2 regions of the Mesorhizobium sp. RSR380A genome follow, and region 1 is predicted to be linked to the other one. Evidence: predicted binding sites of a transcription regulator. Region 1 holds the regulator's gene; the other holds the start of a gene.
What was found. The regulator LexA, encoded in region 1, represses DNA repair genes until DNA is damaged. The targets are predictions, from matches to a motif close to TGTTCNNNNTGTGTTCNG.

Region 1 (3,412 bases):
CATTGCTACGCAGGGACCGCCGCCGCTGACCGCGCGGCTCTCCTCGGCAATCGAGAACGCGCGCGAAAACATTGCCGACCATATCAGGGGCAAAATCGGCGGCGCCGAAGGCGAGATTGCCGCGGCGTTGATTGTCGGGGTGCGCGCCGGCATCCCGGACGAGGTCAACGAAGCGATGCGGCGCACCGGCATCTACCACATCATCTCCATCTCCGGCCTGCACATGGCGCTGGTTGCCGGCACCATCATGGCGTTGCTGCGTGGCGCCTTTGCGCTGTTTCCCGATTTCTCTTCGCGCCGCCCAGTCAAGAAATATGCAGCAGTGGCAGCACTCGTCTCCATCGCCGCCTATCTCGTCATTTCAGGCGTCGTGGTTGCCGCCGAGCGCAGCTTCATCATGCTGGCGGTCATGCTTGTCGCCGTGCTGTTTGATCGCGCCGCACTCACCATGCGCAATCTGGCGATCTCCGCCATTGCCGTCATCCTGATGTCGCCGCACGAGGTGGTCGGTCCCAGCTTCCAGATGTCGTTTGCTGCCACCGCCGCCCTTGTCGGCGCCTATGCCGGCTGGGCCGATTACCGCGCCGACAAGGTGAGAACGCCGCCGGCAAAGCGCTCCTTCGTCGGCTTCCTGTCGCGAAAATTCGCGCTGGCCATGGGCGGCCTCGCCATGACCTCGATCATCGCCGGCAGTGCAACCTTGCTGTTCGCCATCTGGCATTTTCAGCGTGTGTCGCCGCTCAGCCTGATCGCCAATCTGGCCGTGATGCCGATTGTTTCGTTGATCGTCATGCCTTTTGCCGTGCTCAGCGCACTGGCGATGCCGTTCGGCGCCGACGGGCCGTTCCTCTATGTGATGGGCAAGGGTCTGATGGCGATGATCGCTATATCGGCCTGGATTTCCGAGCGCTCGCCGGTCGACGCCGTCGGGCTGATCTCCATCCGCTCGGTGCTGTTGGTGGCGGTCGCCCTCGTCATCGCCACCATGGCCACCACCTGGCTCAGGTTGGCGGCCGTGCCTTTCGCGCTGGCCGGCCTGTTGACGGTGCCGCAGGTGCTTACGCCCGACGTGCTCATATCCGAGGATGCGCATCTGGTGGCCATGCCGATCGGTGGCGGCGAACTCGCCCTCAACCGCGAACGCTCCAACGAATTCACCACGGACAATTGGAAACGGGCGCTGCGGGCCGAAACCATTATCCCACCTGAGATTTTCGAGTCAACAGATACGCGGTTCGATCTCGATCCGCTCGATCTGCCGCCCGGCTCGCCCTTCTATTGCACCGGCGATCTCTGTATCGCCCGGCACCCTTCCGGAGCCATTGTAGCGCTTGCGAAAGACCGCAAGACGGCGCGGCCGGCCTGTGCCTTCGCGAGCCTGATCGTCATCGATGACGCCACCGCCTACAATCCGTGCCGCGACCCGCTGGTGCTGGTCGTGACGAAGAAACAGCTGGCCCGCGACGGCAGCGCCGCCGTCTTCTTCGATCCGCAATCGGCAGCTGCAGCGCCAACCATCCGCTTCGCCGTCGACAAGCCGTATCGCCCCTGGCACGAGCAACGCCGCTTCTCCCGCGAAGCGCGCGGCCTGCCGCCTTACAACCAGCGTGAAAAGTACAAACCCAAGCCGGCTCAGTAGCGCCGGATCAATCCGACAAGCTTGCCCTGCACCTTCACCCTGTCCGGTCCAAAAATGCGGGTCTCGTAGGCCGGGTTGGCGGCTTCCAGGGCGATCGAGGCGCCCTTGCGGCGGAAGCGTTTCAGGGTCGCTTCCTCATCGTCGACCAACGCCACCACGATCTCGCCGGGGCTGGCTGTGTCGGCATTGCGGATGATGACCGTGTCGCCATCGAAAATGCCGGCCTCGATCATCGAATCGCCCTTGACCTCGAGCGCGTAGTGTTCGCCGCCCATGATCATATCGGGCGGCACCGAGATCGAATGGGTCTGATGCTGGATGGCGTCGATCGGCACGCCGGCGGCGATGCGTCCCATAACCGGGATTGAAATCGCGGAAACGGCATCGTCATTGCCGGCCGACATCGAACGCGACGGCGAGCCCGGCTTGATCTGGCGGCCGAGACCGCCTTGGCCCAACGCGCCTTGTCCTTGGCCGCCTTGCCCTTGGCCGGTTTGACCAAGACTGCCCTGAATGACGCTCGGCGAAAACTTCCTCGCCGCATTGAGGCCTGGTGCGATCGAGTCGGGCAGCCGCAGCACTTCCAGCGCGCGCGCCCGGTTCGGCAGCCGGCGAATGAAACCGCGCTCCTCAAGCGCCGTGATCAGGCGGTGGATGCCGGACTTGGAGGCGAGGTCGAGCGCTTCCTTCATCTCGTCGAAGGACGGCGGGATTCCGCTCTCCTTCAGGCGTTCATGGATGAACATCAGAAGCTCATGTTGTTTGCGCGTCAGCATCGCGGCCCCCAAGGGTTCTGAAACCAGAATCAGAAAAAACAAACCCAGAACAAACACTATCTGTTCCAGTTGTGTTCCGCAACCTTTTAAAGTTTAATGAATGTGTTGACGTTTTGTTCAGCGTAACGTTCGGCGCTGCGAGCGCCGCCTGCGCCCAGTTGCCAGCAACGGGGTGAAACGAAGACAAAGTGCCCTGCGTCGTCGGCTACGATCGCCGCTTCCTTTTCGGACGGGGCTGCGCAGCATCCGCGCGGGGTTCTCTCTGGGCATAGACCCGCAGCGTGTAGCCGATGTGAGCGGTCATCAGAGTTTTCGCACGTTCGACGTCGCGATCGAGGGCCGCTTCCATCAGGGCGGTATGGTGTTCGATCGCCACGGCGTCGCGCAGGGCCGCCACGGCCTTCCGGTGTCCGTCCGTGCGGCCGGCGGCGGCGCGCAGCGTCGGGGCCAGACCCAGAAAGCGGTGATGGCGATGCAATTGGTCGGAAATCGTTGCATTGAAGCGCAGCAGCCAGCTGGATGTCGCGGCACTGAGCAGCGCCGCATGGAAGGCATCGTGTTTTTCGTACCACGCGTCGACCGCATCATCCGATGGATCGTCGAGAACAGACCCGCACCGTGAGAGACGATAGTGGGCGGCAACGACCGCGTCTTCCCACTCACGGTCGCCCTTCTCGATCGATTCCACCAGCAGGGGCAGTTCGACCACCAGCCGCGCACGTGCCAAATCCTCGAGCTCCGCCCGAGAGACGGGAGCGACCGCAAACCCGCGGTTGCTGATGGCGGTCACAAGCCGTTCCGCCTCCAGCCGCGACAGCGCCTCGCGCAACGGCGTCCAGCCGATGCCGTAGGTGTTGCGCAGCGTGCTCAGCTTCAACGGCGCGGCAGGCGCCAGCCGGGTCGCAAGAATATCGCGCCTGAGCAGGCGATAGGCCACTTCCGTCTTCGAGGTCTGCTCGTCATCCAGCATCGTGATCCATCAGACATAAACGCTCGG
Region 2 (3,412 bases), 4.9 Mb from region 1:
CGGCGCGCGCTTCCTCTTCGGAATCCCACGCGGCGTGGACATGCACCTTCTCGTCGTCCTCGGCGACCTTCTCGGTGAACAGCGTCTTGCCGAAGCGACCCTCATTGTGGGCGATGAGGTGCGAGGCGGTGCCGAGGATGTGCGCCGTCGAGCGGTAGTTGCGTTCCAGCCGGATGATGGTGGCGCCCGGGAAATCCTTGTCGAAGCGCAGGATGTTGTCGACCTCGGCGCCACGCCAGCCATAGATGGACTGGTCGTCGTCGCCGACGCAGCAGATGTTGACTTTGTTTTCGCTCACGGGCCGTTCCGCGCCTGCCGGCACAGGCCCTCCGCCCCCTCTTTTTTGCGCGCCTTCGGCGTCGCGGGAGTCGCCTCGCAACGGCTCGGACGCCTGGTCGGGCTTGCGGCCTTCGGCCGAGCGCGCTTTACCCTCCCCTGGATGGGGAGGGTCGCCGCGAAGCGGCGGGGAGGGGTGACTGGCGCCGGCGCTGCCACCCCCACCCGCGCCGCTACGCGGCGCGACCTCCCCCATCGAGGGGGAGGTAGGTCTTTGCGCCAGGAGCCGCAGCCACATGTATTGCGCGGTGTTGGTGTCCTGGTACTCGTCGACGAGGATGTATTTGAAGCGCTTGTGGTAGTCCTTCAGCACGTCCGGATTGGCGCGGAAGATGCGGATAGGGTGGCAGAGCAGATCGCCGAAGTCGCAGGCGTTCAGGGTTTTCAGCCGCTCCTGATAGGCCTTGTAGAGTTCCCGGCCCTTGCCGTTGGCGAAGCTGCGGGCGTCGCCCTCGGCAATGTCGGCGGGGCCTTGGCCCTTGTTCTTCCAGCCGTCGACCATCTGCGCGAACTGCTTGGCCGGCCAGCGCTTGTCGTCGAGGCCTTCGGCCTGGATCAGCTGCTTGATCAGCCGTACGACGTCGTCGGTGTCGAGGATGGTGAAATCGGATTTGAGCCCGGCCAGCTCGGCGTGGCGGCGCAAGAGCTTGACGCCGATGGAGTGGAAGGTGCCGAGCCACGGCATGCCCTCGACGGCTTCGCCGACGAGATGGCCGATGCGCTGCTTCATCTCGCGCGCGGCCTTGTTGGTGAAGGTCACTGCCAGGATCTGCGAGGGGAAAGCCCTGCCGGTGGCCAGGATATGGGCGATGCGGGTGGTCAGCACGCGGGTCTTGCCGGTGCCGGCGCCGGCCAGCACCAGGACCGGGCCTTCGGTGGTTTCCACCGCCAGCCGCTGCTCGGGGTTGAGGCCGTTGAGATAATCGGGTGCGCTGTTGGGTCCGCTGCGGGCCGCCATGGCGCGCGCGGCTATGCCCGACGGGGCCGCGGGCCGCGCATTGGGTTCGTCGAAAAAGGGCATGTCTTCCGCAAAGCCGGACATCTCCCCCGAATGTAGTGATTCGGGAGCGAAAGACCAGAAGTGTCTACGTTTTGTTCTGGTTTGGAAGTGAGATTCTGGGGCGCAGTGCGAATTTCATCGTCCCGACGCCCGACAATGTCGTGGAGGTGCTGCAGCGTGGGAGCGGAATGAAGTCGAGCGTTTGCTCTCGCCTTATGCTGGCAGGGCCAGCTTGACACACGCGGCCTGGGGGAGAAAGCTGGCGACAGGGCAGGGGCGGCTGCCCGTGAGGCGCTGCAAAGCGCATCAGTCGAAGGAGTATCGTCTTGGCTGTCGTCATCACCTCCCTCATCCTGTTCCTCATCGGCCTCGCACTTGGCGGCGGCGGCGTCTGGCTCGCGATGCTGGGCGGCAGCTGGTACTATGTCGTCACCGGTCTCGCCTTCCTCATCGCCGCATGGCTGCTCTTCCGGCGCAAATCGACGGCGCTCTGGCTCTACGCGGCGATCGTGCTCGGCACGCTGGCCTGGGCGGTGTGGGAAATCGGCTTCGACTGGTGGGAACTCGGACCGCGCGGCGGCATCATCGTGCTTCTGGCGCTGTGGCTGCTGACGCCTTGGGCAAGGCGGGGCCTGACCGGCCCCGACGCGCGAGCGCCGCTCATTCTGGCCGTGCTCGCTTCGCTCGCCGTCGCCGGTTATTCCATGACGGCCGATCCCAAGGACATCGCCGGCGACCTCAGCGCCGACAAGGTGACGCCGACTGCCGATCTCGGCGGCAACGTGCCTCCGGGTGAATGGCACTTCTACGGCCGCACGCAATTTGGCCAGCGCTATTCGCCGCTCGACCAGATCACGCCCGACAATGTCGCCAAATTGCAGCCGGCCTGGACATACCAGACCGGCGACGTGAAAGGGCCGGACGATGTCGGCGAAACCACCTATCAGGTGACGCCGCTGAAGGTGGGCGACGCGCTCTATATCTGCACGCCGCACAATTTCGCCATCGCCATCGATGCCGCCACCGGCAAGGAGAAATGGCGTTTCGATCCCAAGATCAAGCTCGACAAGGACCGCCAGCACCAGACCTGCCGCGGCGTGTCCTATTATGCCGATGCCAAGATCGCCGCCGGCCAGCCTTGCGCGACGCGCGTCTATCTGCCGACCTCGGATGCGCGGCTGATCGCGCTCGACGCCGCCAACGGCCAGGTCTGCCCGTCCTTCGCAGAGGCCGGCACGCTCAATCTGTTGACCAACATGCCGTATCCGAAGTCGGGCTATTATTACTCGACCTCGGCGCCGCTGATTGCCGGCGGCAAGATCATCATCGGCGGCGCGGTCAACGACAATTATTCGACGCAAGAGCCGTCCGGCGTCATCCGGGCCTTCGACGTCGACACCGGCGCCCTGGTGTGGAACTGGGATTCCGGCAATCCGGACCAGACAACGCCGCTGGCGGCAGGCCAGACCTACACCCACAACTCGCCCAACATGTGGTCGACGGCAAGCGCCGACGAGAAGCTCGGCCTGCTCTATGTGCCGCTCGGCAACCAGACGCCGGACCAGCTCGGGATGGCCCGCAGCGCCAATGTCGAGAAGTTTTCCTCCTCGATCACCGCGCTCGATCTGGCCACCGGACAAGTGCGCTGGGTGCGGCAGACCGTGCATCACGACCTCTGGGACATGGATGTGCCGGCACAGCCGACCCTGGTCGACATCACCACCGCTGCCGGCGTCGTTCCGGGCCTGGTTGGACCGACCAAGCAGGGCGACCTCTACGTGCTCGACCGGCGCAGCGGCGAGCCGATCATCCCGATCAAGGAAGTGCCGGCGCCGGGCGGCGCTGTCGAGGGCGATCACACGTCGCCGACGCAGCCGGTCTCGGATCTCTCCTTCAATCCGAGGCCGCTGACCGGCGCCGACATGTGGGGCATCACCATGTTCGACCAGCTGGCCTGCCGGATCGAATTCCAGGGTCTGCGCTACGAGGGCCGCTATACCCCGCCATCGGTGCAGGGCTCGCTGGTCTATCCCGGTAATTTCGGCACCTTCAACTGGGGCGGTGTCGCCGTCGATC

Region 2: ACYG9Z_RS03920 (ATP-dependent helicase) is a predicted target of LexA. The motif match lies at 1,419-1,436, and genes of this name have one in related genera.

What each region holds. Positions count from the first base shown of each region.
Region 1 covers NZ_JBTTIB010000001.1:5,684,866-5,688,277, forward strand. Annotated here, with positions in the region: gene ACYG9Z_RS27635 (ComEC/Rec2 family competence protein) at 1-1,639, shown strand, start outside; gene lexA (transcriptional repressor LexA) at 1,633-2,415, opposite strand; gene ACYG9Z_RS27645 (GntR family transcriptional regulator) at 2,621-3,385, opposite strand.
Region 2 covers NZ_JBTTIB010000001.1:788,142-791,553, reverse strand. Annotated here, with positions in the region: gene ACYG9Z_RS03920 (ATP-dependent helicase) at 1-1,378, opposite strand, end outside; gene ACYG9Z_RS03915 (glucose/quinate/shikimate family membrane-bound PQQ-dependent dehydrogenase) at 1,663-3,412, shown strand, end outside.